3 regions of the Corynebacterium sp. TAE3-ERU30 genome follow, and region 1 is predicted to be linked to each of the others. Evidence: predicted binding sites of a transcription regulator. Region 1 holds the regulator's gene; each other region holds the start of a gene.

Region 1 (5,875 bases):
GGTGGAAAAGCTAGCCAAAGATCTCCTGCGCCATCAGTATTCCGAACCGCATTGGTCCTCGAAGCGGGCCGCCGCGATGGTCTATCAACGCTCCACGCTATGGGGTGTGCCCGTGGTGGTTGACCGGCTCACGGCCTATCACACGGTCGATCGGGCCGCGGCGCGGGATATGTTTATCCGCCACGCCCTCATCGAGGGCGATTGGAACACCCATCACGAGTTCTTCCACTCGAATGCCGCCAAGCTCGACGAGGCCTCCCATCTCGAGGCGAAGGCCCGCCGCCGCGACATCGTGGTGGACGAGGACACTCTCTTCCGCTTCTATGATGAGCGCCTGCCCGAGGATGTGACCACGGGCCCGAGTTTCGATAGCTGGTGGAAGCGCAAGCGGCGCGACGCCGCCGACTATTTGGATTTCGATCCGGCCAAGCTAGTCAACCCCGACGCCGAGGATGTGGCCGAGGAGGCCTTCCCCGATAAATGGCAGCAGGGCTCGCTGGTATTCGACCTCAGCTACGAGTTCGAGCCGGGCTCCGAGTTCGACGGCGTGACCGTGCGTATCCCCATCCCCGTACTCGCCGGAGTCGAGGCCGCCGAATTCGCGTGGCTGGTACCCGGCCTCCGCTCCGAGCTCATCACCGAGCTTTTGCGTAGCTTGCCGAAGCATCTCCGCCGCAGCGTCGTCCCCGCACCTACCTTCGCCGAAAGGGTACTGCCCAGCCTGGTGCCCTATACCTCTACCGTGACCCAGCAGCTGGCCGAGGGGCTAAACAAGCTCGGCGCCACCGGGATTAATCCCGGCGATTTCTCCTTCGAGAAGCTGGATCCGCATCTGCGCATGACCTTCGCCGCCATCGATAAGCGGGGAAAGATCGTGGATCACGATAAGGATCTGGAGGCGTTGAAGAAGCGTCAGGCCGGCCGGATTCAGTCCTCGGTGCGCAAGCGCGCCCACTCCCGTGCTGCCGCTCCCGTGCACAGCTGGGATAAGGACTCGATTGGTGAGATCGCGGAAACGCACGACACCCGGGTGGATGGGCAGAGCTTTACCACCTATCCGGCGCTGGTTATCAAAGATGGCGGCTTGGTGGTGGAGACTATGCCCACCAAGGAGGCCGCCGATGCGGCGATGCTCACCGCGCAATTGACGCTGCTGATGCGCTCTATTTCTGTGAATCAACGCCAGATGCTCAATGGTTTGCCCCTCAAGCAGCGCGTCGCCGTGGAGAACTATCCGCACGGCAAGGCTGCGGGCTTGATTGAGGATGCGCGGGTGACCGCCATTCGTGATCTCATGCTCGCCCACGGCGGACCGGTACGCACCCCCGAGGAGTTCGAGGCCCTTAGCGAGGCGGTGAGCCCAGAGGTTCCTGGACGGGTGCGTTCCATCATCGTGGCGCTTGCCCCGGGCTTGGTGGACTATTCCTATCTGGCTAGCGAGCTCGAGCAGTGGACGGGCGACGCCATTGCGGATATGAAAAAGCAGCTGGAGTTTTTGCTACCGCAGGGAGCGGTGGCCAAACACGGTATCGAGCATCTCCGGCATCTCCCCCGCTATCTGGCGGCGATGCGGATTCGGCTCGATGATATGGAACGCGACCCCGACCGCGATTTCGACTTGCTCGATGAGGTTGAGGCCGTGGAAGACACCCTAGAGAACAAGCTCAACTCGCTACCGGATACGCGGGCCCGCACCCGCGAGGTCAAAGATATTCGGTGGATGATTCAAGAGTTTCGGGTCTCGCTTTTTGCCCAGCGGCTCGGCACCTCTGGCCCGGTTTCGGCCAAGCGCATCGACAAAGCGATTGCCCGCCTGCGCTGATAGTGCGCTGGGCGGGCTACTGTCCGTGGTGAGGGCGAGCTAGAAGGAGTCGGATTTCTTCGCGACGCGACGCATCTTGCGAATTTCTGCCTCGAAGTCATCGGCACTGCTAAAGGAGCGATAGACGGAGGCGAAGCGCAGATAGGCGACCTCATCGAGTTCGCGCAAAGGCTCGAGAATGGCCAAGCCAATGTCATTGGCATTGACTTGTGAGCTGCCGTGGCTGCGCACGGTCTCCTCCACCTCTTGGGCCAGCCGCTTGAGTGCATCATCAGAGACGTCTCGGCCCTGGCAAGCGCGGCGCACACCGGTGATCACCTTCTCGCGGCTAAAGGGCTCGGAGACGCCATTGCGCTTGAGTACCAACAGCATGGCCTTTTCGATGGTGGTGAAACGGCCGCCGCATTCGGAGCATTCACGGCGGCGGCGGATGGCCGATCCGGCATCAATCACGCGGGAGTCGATCACGCGCGAGCTCTGATTCTGGCAAAAGGGACAGTGCATGGTGGCGAATCCTCAATAATCCAATCCGATCAGGTGCCGGCATACACCGCCGACACAGCGGCTCTGAGAACCTCACCTCAACACCGCTATCTGACACGCCAGTCTAGCGAAGCGCGACCCGGCCCCGAGAGCAGCTACCGAGATGGGCACACCGCCCCGGCCTCACTCGCGCCTGCTGTACTAGTGCACACTCGCCGTCTGGGTAACGAGATTCGGCGGGGTGTACGGAGCCTGGCCGTCTTGGGTGCTCATCGCGGCGTGGAAACCACCAGCCAAGAGCACACCCACACAGGTGGACACGAGCGCTTGCTTCAGCACGGCACGCCACGGGGCACCGTGGGAGGAATGAGCTACACCTGCGGAGCAGCCATTCGAACGATCACACGCATCCCCGGCGAGCCGAGAAAACGACGCATCATACACCCCGTGGCCAGCACCACCCGCCCCAGGCGATCGCCGTGGTGTTCTATCTGAATGAGAAAGCGTTCGAACACCACACGCCGAACGGGAGAGCTCTCGGCGTTGCACACCGCTCCAGGTGGCGGCCGGAGACACCACCGCCGGAGAGGACTGCGGGTAGGAAGAGCCCACGCCACGGGCGCTACGAGGTGCAGATACGGGGTTAAGGGAGAGAGTCATGAGAAGTCCTTTCACTGAGCGAGTACATCACTAGGGGCCACTGTAGGAAGAGCGTCGGACGTTCGAAACAATCCTTCACTCACATGTTCGACTATAGACAGTGTGTTCGATAGCGCGCAAGTGCAATCGAACACCGCAGTCATGCTTGCTCTGCTGGGCGAACAGCCGTATGATTTGAAGAGAAAAATGTTCGATTGGGCGTGTTCGAACGCCACGCCCCTTTCGGGCCGTAGCGCACAGTGGGTCATATCGGCCCTTGTCGTGCTCCGCACCTGCTCGCTCATCGCCAGACAACTTTCGAAGGACTCCTCATGGCCCGCACCCCCTCCGAACCTGACTACAGCGCCCTCTCCGAGCGGCAGCGGCGCATTCTCGAAGTGATTCGGGATGCCGTTGTTCTCCGCGGCTATCCGCCGAGCATTCGCGAAATTGGCGATGCCGCCGGACTGCAGTCCACCTCCTCCGTGGCCTATCAACTCAAGGAGCTGGAGAAGAAAGGCTTTTTGCGGCGCGATCCCAATAAACCGCGCGCCGTCGATGTTCGCCATCTACCGGAATCGGCAAAGCGCCCCGGCCCGAAGTCCAAGCGCAGCCAGAAGCCCTCCCCGGCCGATGAGGTTCCGGAAAGCACGTCGAGCACCACCTATATTCCGGTTGTGGGATCCATCGCCGCAGGGTCGCCGATTCTTGCCGAGCAGAACGTCGAAAGCTACTACCCCCTACCGCAGGACATCGTCGGCGATGGTGAGCTCTTTATGCTCCAGGTCGTTGGCGAGTCTATGAAAGACGCCGGCATCCTCAACGGCGACTGGGTGGTTGTCCGCTCCCAGCCCGTAGCCGAGATCGGCGAGTTTGTGGCAGCCATGATCGATGGCGAAGCAACGGTCAAAGAGTTCCATAAGGATCGCAGCGGCGTCTGGCTGGTCCCGCACAATATGGAGTTCGACTGGATCAAGGGCGATGAGGCAGAGATCCTCGGCAAAGTCGTATCTGTGATGCGCAAGCTCTAAGTGGCTCAATCCCCACAGAACGGGCAGCATATGGCCACCTCAGCGCCGATAAACGGGGCACAATCCATGCCTCGCTAGCGCCTGAGACCACATACTCACACCCCACGAACAGAGAATTACCCTCATTCGTGGGGCTTTTACTGTGCACCAGGCGCCGCTGTTGCCAAAGTAACAACATCGGACATCACACTCTGCGGCTGCACGCTAGACGCCGGTGTCACCGCAGCTCATCACAGCAGCACATCCCTCTGTGCCCGCAGCGATGGCGCACCCTACGGGGGCGGAGGACGGACACAATGCGGAGCAATGCCACACCCATGTGTGGAATTTGGCCCGATTCTTTCTAGGTTCCCGCCCGATCGTGCGAAAATGGATCTACATAATTCGATAACAAACCCACATAGTGCAGGCCGCGAACTTTTATTTTCACACACGCAGCCTCGCCCGATGCCCCGACTGTGTGCCACAGCGTCGCCGTTGGTGCCCCGCACAGTGGGTGATTATCTGTATATGGTCTGCCCCAGCTGTTGGCGCGAGCGCGGCTGTATGCGGACGCGTTTGTTCTAACTGAGGAGAAGTGGACACCGATGTACGCCGAAGAACGCCGGAGACAAATTGCCTCCCTGACATCGATCGAAGGCCGCGTGAATGTCACGGAGTTGGCCACCAAGTTTGGTGTCACCGCTGAGACCATTCGCCGCGATCTCGCCGTCCTTGACTCCGAGGGCACCGTGCACCGAGTACATGGCGGCGCGGTGGCGAGCCAAAGCTTCCAGACCGCCGAGTTCAGCGTGGATGCCCGTTCCCGCTCTGCCTCCGGCGCCAAATCCGCCATCGCGCGTGCCGCCATGGAGTTTCTCCCCGATCGCTCGGGCGGCATGTTCCTCGACGCCGGTACCTCTATTTCCGCCCTGTGCGAGCTCATTTCCGAGCACCCCAATGCCCGCGCCTGGTCGATCGTGACGAACTGCCTCGCGCATGCGATGCACTTGGCCAGCAATGGTTTGGATGAGGTGCAGCTTCTCGGCGGCTCCGTTCGCGCCATTACCCAGGCAGTCGTCGGCGATACCGCACTACGCACCCTCGCGCTGATGCGTGCCGACGTAGCCTTCATCGGCACCAATGCCTTAACGCTCGATCACGGCCTCTCCACGGCGGACTCCCAGGAGGCCGCGGTGAAACGCGCCATGATCACCAATGCCCGCAAGGTCGTTGTGCTCTGCGACTCCACCAAACTGGGCAGTGATTATTTGGTGAGCTTCGCCTCGATCACTGATATTGATGTGCTCATTACCGATGCGGGCGCACCGCAGACCTTCGTGGATAATCTGCGCGAACGCGGCGTTCATGTGGTGTGCGCCCAATGATTCTCTGCGTCACCCCCACCCCCGTGCTCCAGCGCGCGGCACGGATCTCCTCCCCCATTGCTCCCGGCGAGGTCAACCACTTCAACGATGTGGGCATCACCGCCGGCGGTACCGGCACCAACGTTGCCTATGCCCTGTATTTGGCAGGCCAGTCCGCCCTAGCTCTCTTCCCAGCCCCACAGATCAGCCACTATATGCGCCTGATCACTGAGATGGGTCTGGCCCATGACTACATCGAGGTGCCTGGCCCGATTCCCATGCACTCTGCCGTGATCGAATCGGATCTCACCACCACCGAGTTCCGGGATCCGCCGATGCCGCTCGATAGCCACCAGCTGGCCATGCTGCGGGATAAGACGGTCGCCGCAGCCGAGCATCACCAATCGGTGCTGCTTACCGGCCCGCTGCCTATTGTGGCCACCCACGGCTGGTATTCGGATGTGCTGCGTAGCCTGTGCCTCTACCACCCCAACAAGAAGGTCTCGATCGCCTCGACGGGGCCGGCACTGCAGGCCGTGCTGCGCCAAGTGGGC
Region 2 (5,875 bases), on a different contig from region 1:
CATGGCGCGTCGTAAAGCATCGGCCTCGACGCCGCTAAAACCGGCGGCGTCCACCGCTATCTGCATGAGCTGTTCCTGAAAGAGCGGCACGCCGAGGGTTTTAGCCAGCGCGTTTTCCAGGCAGGGGTGATCGAACTCCACGGGCTCGAGGCCATTGCGGCGGCGGATATAGGGGTGCACTGAGCCGCCCTGAATCGGGCCCGGGCGTACCAGAGCGACCTCCACCACGAGGTCGAAGAACTCGCGTGGTTTTAGCCGCGGCAGGGTATTGAGCTGGGCGCGGGATTCCACCTGAAAGACCCCCACGGCATCGGCGCGGGCGAGCATGGCATAGACCTCCGGCTCGGCGAGGTCGAGCTCCCATAAATGCACGGTGATGCCGTGCTGCTCTGCCACGAGATCGATCATGTGGTGCAGGGCCTCGAGCATGCCCAGGCCCAAGAGGTCGAATTTCACCAGCCCCGCGGAGGCGCAGTCATCCTTATCCCACTGCACCACGGAGCGATCGTCCATGCGCGCCCATTCCACAGGCACCACATCCGCGATGGGGCGATCACACAGCACCATGCCGCCGGAGTGAATGCCGAGATGCCGAGGCTGGCCTTCCAGACTGGCCGCGAGCTGGCGCACCTGCTCTGGCGGGTCGGCGACGCCGCGCGACCAGGCATCACAGCTGCCCTGCGCAAAACCGAGGGCGCGCCCAGCATCGCGTATCGCCCCCTTATGGCGATAGGTAATCACATTGGCCACCATGGCGGCGTAGTCGCGGCCATAGGTGTTGTAGACGTATTGGATCACCTCCTCGCGGCGGCCCGATTCAATATCAATATCGATATCCGGCGGCCCTTCTCTTTCGGGAGAGAGGAAGCGCTCAAAGAGCAGCCGCGCACTGATCGGCTCCACATTCGTGATGCCGAGGGCAAAGACCACCGCAGAGTTGGCGGCTGAGCCGCGACCTTGGCAGAGAATATTCTCCCGCCGGCAAAAATCCACGATCCCGCACACGATGAGGAAATACCCGGCGAAGCCGAGCTGTTCGATCACCTCCAGCTCATAGTCGATCTGCGCATGGGCGCGGTGGGCGATCTCGGTGGGCCGGGACGCATAGCGCTGGGGAGCCCGCTCCGCGACCAGCTGGCGCAGCTGCGCCATCTCGTTGTCGCCGTGGCTGGGCAGATTCGGGGCCACGAGGGTGAGCTCTAAGGCGCATTCCTCCGCCAGCCGCAGATTCTCTGCCATGAGGTCACTGGCGTGCGGCACCATGGTGGCCAGCGCCTTCTCCCCCAGCAGCCAGCGCCCACCCATGGGATCGAGTTCCGCGGCGTGATCGCCCACGCTGCGGCGGGCGGCGAGGGCGTCCTTCGCGGCGGCGAGTCGCCGCGCGCCCATCGTGGCGGCAGTCGCCACGGCGGAAACGGTCCCCCGCAGCTGGTACTGGGCGCGAAGCCGGTCCAGCTCGGCGTGCGCATCGGCGTCCGTGGGGCGGCGAGAAATCCGGTACTCGAGGCGGATATTCTCCCGCCCGAATGCCGCGATGAGGGCGGGAAGCTGTGGGGCCCAGGTGGCGTCGACAAGCACATACCAGTGACCGCCGGCAGCGGTGCCGAGCGCCGCCAGTGAGGGATAGACCGTGTGGTCTTTTTCCCCTGCGGCCATAGCCGCGGCGGAGATAACGCGGCTGAGGCGGCGATAGCCTTCGACGTCCTTGGCGAGCACACACAAGGTGGCCGGAATCCCCAGCTGTTCGCCGACGCTGAGCTCGGCACCGATGATCGTGTCCAGCTGATACTGCGCTGCGGCCTCGGCGAATTTCACCACGCCATAGAGGCCATCGCGATCGCACAACCCGAGGGCGCGGTAGCCCAATTCCACGGCGCGAGCGACGAGTTCTTCTGGCTCAGATGCGCCGTGTAAAAAGCTATAACTCGAGCGGCAATGCAGGTCCGCGATACGCCCGTGCGACTGTCGAACATGCGCTGCGTTAGGGCTAGACTGAGTGGGTGCCGATTGCAGGCGCCCATCATAGCGGCCAGAGAGCAGCCTTTCCAGTTTTGACCAGCTTAAAGGGCGAGCATTGACCCCCAAGAAGCAGCCATTCCATTCCATGCGCCCCACGCTAGCATGTTTCGCACACCTGTTCTAGCCCCTTATTGCCCCCTCCGTAGACCAAGCTGTACAGATTCAAACGAAGGTGCTAGCGTAGAGCAGCGTCAAATAGACAGCTCTTTCTACTACTTTTTTCTAAGGATGTTCCCATGAAGCGATTTACCCGCACCACCGCCGCCCTGGCCACCGTGGCCCTGTCCGCCACCGCGCTTGTAGCCTGCGGCAGCGATGATTCCTCCACCATCAAGCTCGGCTCTACTGATTCCACCCTGAAGCAGTTCGCCGCCTGGGAGGACGCAGCCAACGAGAACGACATCGACCTCGAGGTTGTGAACTTCAGCGATTTCAATACCCCGAATAAGGCGCTGGCCGAGGGCGAGATCGACGCCAATAGCTTCCAGCACCTGAAGTTCCTCGCCGAGCACAATGTGGGCTCCGGCGATGACCTCCTGCCGATCGGCTCCACCTATATCGTGCCGCTGGCACTGTACTGGAAGGACCACGATTCCCTCGACGGCATCGAGGGCCAGGAAATCGTGATCCCGAACGATCCCTCCAACCAGGGCCGCGCTATCAACGTGCTGGTGCAGGCGGATCTGATCACCCTGAAGAATGACGTGGATAACCCCACCCCGGCCGACATCGATAAGGATAAGTCCAAGGTTGAGGTGCAGCCGGTGGATGCCGCGCAGACCCCCACCGGTTGGGGCGAGGGCAAGCCGGCCATCATCAACAACTCCTTCCTGGATCGCGCCGGCATCGACCCGAAGTCCTCCATCTTCGCCGATGACCCCAACTCTGAGCTCGCCGAGCCCTATATCAACGTGGTGGTTGTGCGCGCCGAGGACAAGGACAATGAGCAGCTGAAAAAGCTCGCCGAGATCTGGCACACCCAGGCTGTGGTGGATGCCGATCAAGAGGACACCGCCGGCACCTCCGTCGCCGTGGATCGCCCCGCCGATGAGCTGCAGGAGATCCTGCACCGTCTCGAGGACGAGATCCGCAAGGGCTAATCCCCACACCACGGCCCCCTTTTTTCTAGGGGGCCTTTGTTTCCATTCACCTACGTTTTAAGGAACTTTTCGCTCGTGGCACAACAACCACACGCGGCCGCCGCCGGCTCCATCCCGTCCGGTACTACTGGCACCGCTATTGAATTCCGCAACGTGTCTAAGACCTTCTCCACGAAGCGCGGCACGGTGACCGCCCTGGATAACGTCAATCTCACCGTCGCCCCCGGGGAGATCCTCGGCGTGATCGGCTACTCCGGTGCGGGCAAGTCCACCTTGGTGCGCCAGATCAATGGCCTCGATGTGCCGAGCTCCGGCGAGATTCTGCTGGACGGCACCAATATCGTGGGCATGCCGGAGAAGAAGGTGCGCCAGCTGCGCCGCCACATCGGCATGATCTTCCAGCAGTTCAACCTGTTTTCCGCGCGCACCGCAGCCGGCAATATCGCCTACCCCCTCGAGCTGGCCGGCATCTCCAAGGCCGAGCGCACCAAGCGCGTCCAGGAGATGCTGGACTTCGTGGGCCTCTCCGATAAGGGCGGCTCCTATCCCGAGCAGCTGTCCGGCGGACAGAAGCAGCGCGTGGGCATCGCCCGCGCCCTGGCCACCAACCCCTCCTTGTTGCTGGCCGATGAGGCCACCTCGGCTCTCGACCCCGAGACCACCCAGGATGTGCTGGCCCTGCTGCGCAAGGTGAACAAGGAGTTCGGCATCACCATCGTGGTGATCACCCACGAAATGGATGTGGTGCGTTCGATCGCCGACAAGGTGGTGGTGATGGAAAACGGCCGCGTGGTGGAGCAGGGCTCGGTATTCGAGGTGTTCTCGGATCCGCAGACCGCCGTGGCTCGCCGCTTTGTGGCCACCACCCTGCGCAATGAGCCGGACAATGTGGAGTCGGATGATCTTCGCGGCAAACCGGGGCGACTATTTACCGTCAAGCTCACCGAGACCTCCGGCTTCTTCACTGCGGCCGGCCACGCCCGCGAGGCCGATGTGAGCGTCGATATTGTGCACGGCGGCGTGACCACCCTGCAGGGTAATTCCTTCGGCAAAGTCACCGTCCGTCTGAACGGCGATAATGCCGCCATCGACGAGTTCTACCGCTCCCTCACGCAGACCACCGAGATTCAGGAGATTTCTTAAATGGACACCACTTATCTCGCAGCTGACTGGGATCGGCTCGGCGATACCTTCATCGACTCCATCTTCGAGACCCTCTACATGGTGGGCATCACGATGGTGGCCGGCGGCTTCTTCGGGCTGGTGCTGGGCATTTTGCTCTACACCACGCGCCCGAGCGGCATCCTGCGCAACTCGTTTGTCTACGCCGTGCTCAACGTGTTGGTGAACTTCATCCGCCCGATCCCCTTCATCATCCTCATCGCCTTCATCGGCCCGCTGACCAAGGTGGCCATCGGCTCGACCATCGGTACCGGCGCCGCCACCTTCGTGATGTCAATCGCCGCGACCTTCGCCGTCGCCCGCATCGTGGAGCAGAACCTGGTGGCCATCGATCCCGGTGTGATCGAGGCGGCCCGCGCCATGGGGGCCTCGCCGTGGAAGATCATCACCACGATCATCGTTCCCGAGGCCCTCGGCCCGCTGGTGCTGGGCTATACCTTCATCTTTATCGCGGTGGTGGATATGTCCGCCATGGCCGGCTACATCGGCGGCGGCGGCCTGGGCGATTTCGCCATCGTCTACGGCTATCGTTCCTTCGATTGGACCGTCACCCTCGTGGCCACCGCGGTGATCATCATCATCGTCCAGCTCGCGCAGTTCTTCGGCAACTGGCTGTCGAAGAAGATCATGCGCCGCTAGTTCGGCTCATCGCAGCACGCTTATCGACGCAGCGTCCCCGTTTCATCGGGGGCGCTGCTGGCGTATGGGCACCCCACGGCGGGCTTGGGACTTTGAGCTACTCTGAATCTCAGCACAACCTCAAAGAACCAAGTACGGTCACCCAGCGAGAAAATCTGCTCGCAGTCGGACTACGCACCTAACCGCAACACCACCCAAAACGAAAGCAGACTTCGCCACAGTCGTGCTGTGTGGAGCTGGTTCTTAGTGCTAATCTGGTTGGCCTTACGGAGTCGAGCTTCGCGTGCACGGCACACTATCAAAACTGGCGTGCCACTATTCCATATCTCGTTCGAACTATGGCAGAGTAAGGATTGCTCATAGACCTGATTGTCTTGGCGTTGGCCGCCCTCCTACGACGACAAAAGAATCACCACCACATGCCTGAAACTCAACGCACAGAATTACACAAAACCATTTGGAGAATCGCCAACGACCTGCGCGGCAGCGTGGATGGCTGGGATTTCAAGGCTTACGTTTTGAGCATGTTGTTCTACCGTTTCATTTCGGAGAACCTGGCCGCCTACCTGGATGAGTGGGAACACACTGAGGGCGAGAACCCGGAGTTCAGCTACGCGGCACTCCCGGACGAGGAGGCAATCCTAGGCCGAGAGACCACGATCGAAGAAAAGGGCTTCTTCATCCTTCCCTCGGAGCTGTTTGAGAATGTCCGCGCCCGTGCCCGCTTCGATGAGAACCTCAATGAGACTCTGGCGCAGATTTTCCGCAACATTGAGGGCTCCGCGGTGGGCACGGACAGCGAGGGCGATCTGAAGGGCCTATTCGACGACGTTGATGTCAACAGCTCCAAGCTGGGCAACAGCGTTGCCAAGCGCAACGCCACCCTGTGCCGCCTGCTGGATGCAATCGGCGACCTTCCCCTAGGCAACCTGCAG
Region 3 (5,875 bases), on a different contig from region 1:
GGTTACGAATGAACGCCCTCGCCTTGGGGTTGGTACGCGACACCGCCGCTGCCTTGCGTGCTCGAGCGGCAAACTCCTCACGGGGATACACGGCCAAGCTGTGATCTTGACCCTTGGTGACCATGAGGCCGCCCGCAAGTTCCTCGCGGAACTTTGCCGGCAGTGTGAGCCGTCCCTTGTCATCGAGCTTCGGGGTATAGGTGCCAAGAAACATGGGTTTATTGGCCTCCTTTACGTGTCAATCACCTCGAAACCCAGTGATGCGGGATACCTCGTTCAACGCGGCACTCAGGTGCGCATCTCGCATGCCTTCGATATCCAATTTCCTGCCCGCCGAGCGGCCACAATGGGCCGGCCAGCTGACCTAGGCCCCACAATACCCCACTTTCCCCCACTTTTAACAGCCTGCGCCGCCCATTTCTTTTTCTTCTCGCTAAATCCACTGTTCATCGCGGTATTTTTCTCTCGAGCGCGGTGGGAGACACGATACGCGATAACCCTCTGGGGCGTCACAGTAGGGCACGAGAGGTGACTGTAGTACTCCTGACCCCCATAATCCCCATGCGCACCACCTCTACCTTTTCGCTTTTCAACCGCACTATCTTCACCTTTTACCCAGCGGGGAGCTCCGCGTGGGACACAGTGGGGGATCGCGGTGGGAGAAAGTGGGAAGCCATGTAGTGCACTAGCCCCGTGGGGGTGTGCCGATACTGCTGGCGCGAGGTGTGGGCATGAAAAAAGCGCGCACCTTAATAGGTGCGCGCTGGATGGGGCCTCAGACCCTTAGCCCCTAGCGATGAACGGTTGGGGCGTTAGTGCTCGCCGAAGCGGCGGCGGAAACGCTCTTCCATCGAGCTTGTGTCTTGTTTCGGTGCGGCCGCGGGGCGGGAGCTACTGACGGTGTGCAGCTTCGGACCGGACTCGGCCGAGCCGCCCTCGCCGCCGTCACGCAACATCCAGAGGCCAGCGCCGAACATAATAAGAAAGCCCACTGCGCCGAGGGCGATGAACCACAGGTTGGTCTGGCTCAGCGCGATGCCACCGATCAGCACAAGAAGGCCGATGACGCCGACGGCAATCCCCCGCAGGCTCAGCGAACCAGAACCACCACCGAAAGCGGATTCCTCTTTAATTGAGGATCCAAACTTGGGATCGTCTGCAAGTAGTGACTGCTCAATCTCACGGAGAAGCTTTTTCTCCTGCTCTGAAAGCGACACTGTTCCTCCCGGGCGGGTGTGTGGCTGGGCTCCTTGTGCAGAGCACCTGCCGCTGATGGGGTCTTCAAAATACAACAACGTTTCACTGCCGCGAATTGTTCCGATCACCATTCACCGGCAGTACTCCCACCCCCGACAGCCCCACACGCCCCGCCATGGATAGCCGCCTCATGGCGACGCTGCGGCCGAGTTTCTAGGCTGCGGTGGAAGTGGGATGCAGCTGCTCATCTACATCGTCTAGGAAGGACTCTACCAGCCGCATCAAGGTACCCACGCGGGCTGGGGAAATGTGCCGATCAAGGCCATTAAGTGCACGCTGCCTCACCCGGGAGAAGGCCTCGAAGAGATCGGCATAGTCGGCACCACGTTGATCTACGAGGCGCAGCTGATCCCAGGCTGAACGCGGCAGCCGTCGCCGCTTCGCCACAGGACTATCTGCCACCCGCGCTCCCGCGAGACGCAGCGCAGCGCGGTAGCCATATTCGAGAGCATCGAGCAATTTATCGTCCAGCAGCGCCTGCTGCGCGGCCTCATAATTGTCCACACCACTGCGGAAAAGCCGGACACTATTCGGAACGCGAGGACGGAGGGAGGAGACGGTGGAGGATACGATCGGGGTGGCCATGGGCTACTCCTTCATTGTTGAGTGCTGTAGTGCGTTGTTTAGCTGTGACACTAGTGAGCACCCAGGACACTCCACCCTCCGTGTTCGAACACGTGTTCTACCGAGAATGTTCGGCTAGAATATGCCACACATCGCAGAGAAGAATGGTGAAATAAGAAGTTATGGCTGTGGAGGAAATACGCGAGCTCACGACCGTCGAGTTTTGTATGCTAACCCCGCATTTGGTGGACATCTACATTCGCGCAATGGGCTATGACCCCACCTTGGCCGATTCCCGCGTTTCCGCGTGGCGGCATAACTCCCGCAACCGCGATTTTCACGCCTTCATCGCCGTCCACGATCGCTCCATCGTCGGCGTGGTGTACGGCTTTCGTAGCAATAGCACCCAATGGTGGTTCAATCAGGTCTATCACGGGGTACGCCAGACCTACGGTGCCCATAGTCCGCAGCTAGGCACCCTCAAGGATTATGTGGAACTCTCCGAGATCCACGTCGATCCCGCCTATCAAGGCCGAGGCATTGGGCGCCGCCTCATTACGGCGTTTATCGACGCCGCCCCCACCCAGATTCTTCTCTCCACTCCAGAAACCGCCGGGGAAAACAACCGCGCTTTCGGCCTCTACCGCTCTTTAGGCTTTCAGGACCTGCTGCGCAATTTTCGTTTCCTCGGCGATTCCCGCCCCTTCGCGGTGCTCTGTCTTCCCACCGCTTCTTAGGCGGCCGGCTGCCACGCCGGGGCCATGCCGAGATTGTGCAGCACCTCTTGCGTGGCGCGGGCGAAGTTCATCGTCATAAAGTGCAGATCCTCCACCCCTTCCGCGATCAAGCGCTCGGCCATCTCGGAGGTCACCTCGATCCCCACGGCCCGGACCTGCTCATCCGTCTCTGCCGCAAGCAAACGCCGTTCCAGCGCCGTCGGCAAGGAGGAGCCGGACAACTCCACCTGACGCCGGGCCGAGCGCAGGCTCGTGATCGGCATCAGGCCGGGAATCACCGGCTTCGCGCCGTGTACGGGATCGGCGGCAGCAAGGCGATCTCGGAGCCGCAGGAAGTGCTCCACATCAAAAAACATTTGGGTGATGGAAAACTCCGCCCCGGCGCGCAGCTTCTCCAGGGTCCAGTGCGTGTCCGCGTCTAGATTCTCGGCGCGATAGTGGCCTTCGGGGAAGCTGGCGACGCCGATAGTGAAGTCGCGGCACTCCTCCACGGATTTGGTTAAACGGATGAGATCGACGGCATAGTTCAGTCCGCCTTCGGTGGGCACCCACTCCCCCAGCGGATTGCCGGGCGGATCACCGCGCAGGGCCAAGAGATTGGTGAGCCCCAGGTGGGCATACTCCCGCAGGATCGACGTGAGTTCCTCGGCGGTGTGTTCCACCAGAGTCAGGTGCACCAAGGTGGTCAGCGGGTGCTGCGAGAGCCGGCGCGCGATGCGGCCGGTGCGCTCGCGGGTGGAGCCGCCGGCGCCATAGGTCACCGAGGCGAAGGCCGCACCCAGATCGTGGAAGGTGCTCGCCGCGTCCCACATGCGCTGCTCGGCTGCGTCATCGCGGGGTGGCATGAATTCCACCGAAAAGGCCACGCAGGCTTCTCGGGGAGCAGTGATGGCGTCGATAACCGAACGGTGCTGCGGCTGTGTTGTGGGCATGGTGCTGCATTAAAGCACATACAAACCGCTTTGTGCGCGAATTGCCCCCAAAAGTGAACCGAGCGGTTCATTCCTACGGAAAATTATGTGCCCCGCACGCACCTCGTGTCTGCTGCACACGCTAGAGTCAACAGTGATACAACCTAGACCCTCCTCGCCGCCGGCTGGGGCCTCGCTGACCCCTACCCCACTATCGATCTGGAGAGACTGTGATGTCGACTCACTCGGAGCTGTTCACCGACCCTATTCAGGCCATTCCGCCAGTGGTACGTGAGCATTTGCTGAGCTACTGCACACAGCGCAATCAGCACTCCCTCGCTATGGACGAGAACGTGCATCTCGGCACTGCGGTGCTGGAAGATTTCGTGCTCAGTGGCGGTAAGCGCATGCGCCCCATCTTCGGCTGGACCGGCTTCATGGGCGCTCGGAGCCCCGAGTGCACCGAGGATATTGAGGCTGTTACGACTGCCTTATCCGCCCTCGAGTTCATCCAAGCCTGCGCTCTTATTCACGATGACATTATCGACTCCTCCGATACTCGGCGCGGCTACCCCACCGTGCACCGCCGGGTAGAGGCCTATCACCGAGAGCAAGGCTTTTCCGGCGATGCCGCCCACTTTGGCGAATCACTGGCTATATTGCTCGGCGATATGGCATTGGTATACGCCGATGACATGGTGATGGATTCCGGCCTATCGGATGCCGCGCTGCGGCGCATACGTGAGCCCTGGCGGGCGATGCGCCATGAGGTCATCGGGGGACAGATCCTCGATATCACCATCGAGTCCAAAGGCGTCGAGGGCGTGGAGGCACCCATGCGCGTCAATCGCTATAAAACGGCCGCCTACACCATCGAACGCCCGCTGCATCTGGGCGCCGCTATCGCCGGCGCAGACGAGAAGACCATCGCCGCCTATCGCTCCTATGGTCGTGACGTGGGGATCGCGTTCCAGCTGCGGGATGATGTGCTCGGGGTCTTCGGCGATCCAGCCGTCACCGGCAAACCGGCCGGCGATGATCTTCGTGAGGGAAAGCGCACCGTATTGGTGGCGCGCACGCTCGCGATTCTCGATGCTCGCGCCCCGCAGCGGGCTGCCCGACTGCGCGAAGGCCTCGGCCACGTGGAAAGCGCCTCCGATATTCAGGAGCTAGCCGAGATTATCGCTGACTCCGGGGCCGTGGACGAGGTGGAAAGCCATATCACCGAGCTGAAGAACCAGGCGCTCGCGACCATCACGGCGGTACCCACCGTGGCGGGTATTCTCGGCGATCTTGCTGAACGCGCAACCGCGCGGAGGATGTAGTGGCGATGGACTGGGCTCGTGCACGCTGGGTCGGTCTCGTCGCCGCAGTGCTGATCATCGCGGGATCCTATGGCGGAGGTGCCATCCGCAACCGCGGCGGAGTATTAGAGGCACTCGGGCTGGACTTTATGAGCTACGGCCATGGCGCCGGGGTGTCCAATACCGTGGTTTGGCTCGGCATTATGGGCACCGTGGCCGCCTGGGTGCTCTTGGGCCGGCAGGTGATGTGGAATCCGCGGCTCTCCGAGAAGGACAAAGTCGCCGAGATCCGCCGCTGTCTCATCGCCTGGGTCGCGCCACTTCTTGTCGCCGCCCCGATTCTCTCGCGAGACGTCTATAGCTATCTCATGCAGGGAGCGATGCTGCGCGATGGCTTCGACCCCTACACCCAGGGCGCCGCGGTCAATCCGGGCCCCTTCCTGCTGGAGGTCAGCCACGACTGGCGCAATACCACCACCCCCTATGGGCCGCTGCATCTATGGATCGGCGAAGGCATTACGAGCCTAGTGGGCGAGAACGTCACCCTCGGCGTGCTGCTATACAAGGTGGTCTCTATCGTCGGCTTCATCGCTATTGCGTGGTCCACGCCGAAGATTGCGCGCTGCCTCGGCGGCTCACCGGCGCTGGCGCTGTGGCTGGGCGTGGCCAACCCGGTGATGGTGCTCCACCTGGTGGGCGGCATGCACAACGAATCGCTCATGGTGGGCTTGGTCAGCCTCGGCCTGCTCTGCGCGCTGCGCCAGCGCTTCCTCTGCGCGGTGCTGCTGGTGTCTGTCGCGGTCTCGCTCAAGGCCACGGCGGCGCTGGCGCTGCCGTTTATCGTCTGGATGGGAGCCCGCCATCTCGCGGCCGTCCTGGAACGCCGGACGGGGCTCGCTCCCACTCCCCGCGCGCTCCTCGCCTTCTTCGCTACCGGTGCCTGGATGGTGGTGGAGTTCGCCGTGGTGATGATCGCGGTCACCGCCGCCTCGGGCTCAAACTGGGGATGGGTATCGCAGCTTTCGGGGAACTCGAAGGTGATCAACCCGCTGGCGCTGCCCTCGCTCATCGCCGACATTGTCACCCCGGTGATCCTGTTCAT

What was found. The regulator LexA, encoded in region 1, represses DNA repair genes until DNA is damaged. The targets are predictions, from matches to a motif close to CGAACANNTGTTCG.
Region 2: the regulator LexA is predicted to act here: its motif matches at 2,128-2,141, upstream of KR227_RS10500 (error-prone DNA polymerase).
Region 3: the regulator LexA is predicted to act here: its motif matches at 1,928-1,941, upstream of KR227_RS04465 (SAV_6107 family HEPN domain-containing protein).

Annotation. Positions count from the first base shown of each region.
Region 1 is NZ_JAHUTO010000001.1:310,934-316,808, forward strand. It holds gene hrpA (ATP-dependent RNA helicase HrpA) at 1-1,822, shown strand, start outside; gene nrdR (transcriptional regulator NrdR) at 1,862-2,326, opposite strand; gene KR227_RS01385 (hypothetical protein) at 2,507-2,644, opposite strand; gene lexA (transcriptional repressor LexA) at 3,277-3,975, shown strand; gene KR227_RS01395 (DeoR/GlpR family DNA-binding transcription regulator) at 4,563-5,342, shown strand; gene KR227_RS01400 (1-phosphofructokinase family hexose kinase) at 5,339-5,875, shown strand, end outside.
Region 2 is NZ_JAHUTO010000005.1:172,066-177,940, forward strand. It holds gene KR227_RS10500 (error-prone DNA polymerase) at 1-2,106, opposite strand, end outside; gene KR227_RS10505 (MetQ/NlpA family ABC transporter substrate-binding protein) at 2,256-3,119, shown strand; gene KR227_RS10510 (methionine ABC transporter ATP-binding protein) at 3,195-4,262, shown strand; gene KR227_RS10515 (methionine ABC transporter permease) at 4,263-4,940, shown strand; gene KR227_RS10520 (type I restriction-modification system subunit M) at 5,360-5,875, shown strand, end outside.
Region 3 is NZ_JAHUTO010000002.1:330,120-335,994, forward strand. It holds gene mraZ (division/cell wall cluster transcriptional repressor MraZ) at 1-214, opposite strand, end outside; gene KR227_RS04460 (DUF3040 domain-containing protein) at 813-1,217, opposite strand; gene KR227_RS04465 (SAV_6107 family HEPN domain-containing protein) at 1,411-1,842, opposite strand; gene KR227_RS04470 (GNAT family N-acetyltransferase) at 2,049-2,558, shown strand; gene KR227_RS04475 (methylenetetrahydrofolate reductase) at 2,555-3,403, opposite strand; gene KR227_RS04480 (polyprenyl synthetase family protein) at 3,703-4,794, shown strand; gene KR227_RS04485 (alpha-(1->6)-mannopyranosyltransferase A) at 4,800-5,875, shown strand, end outside.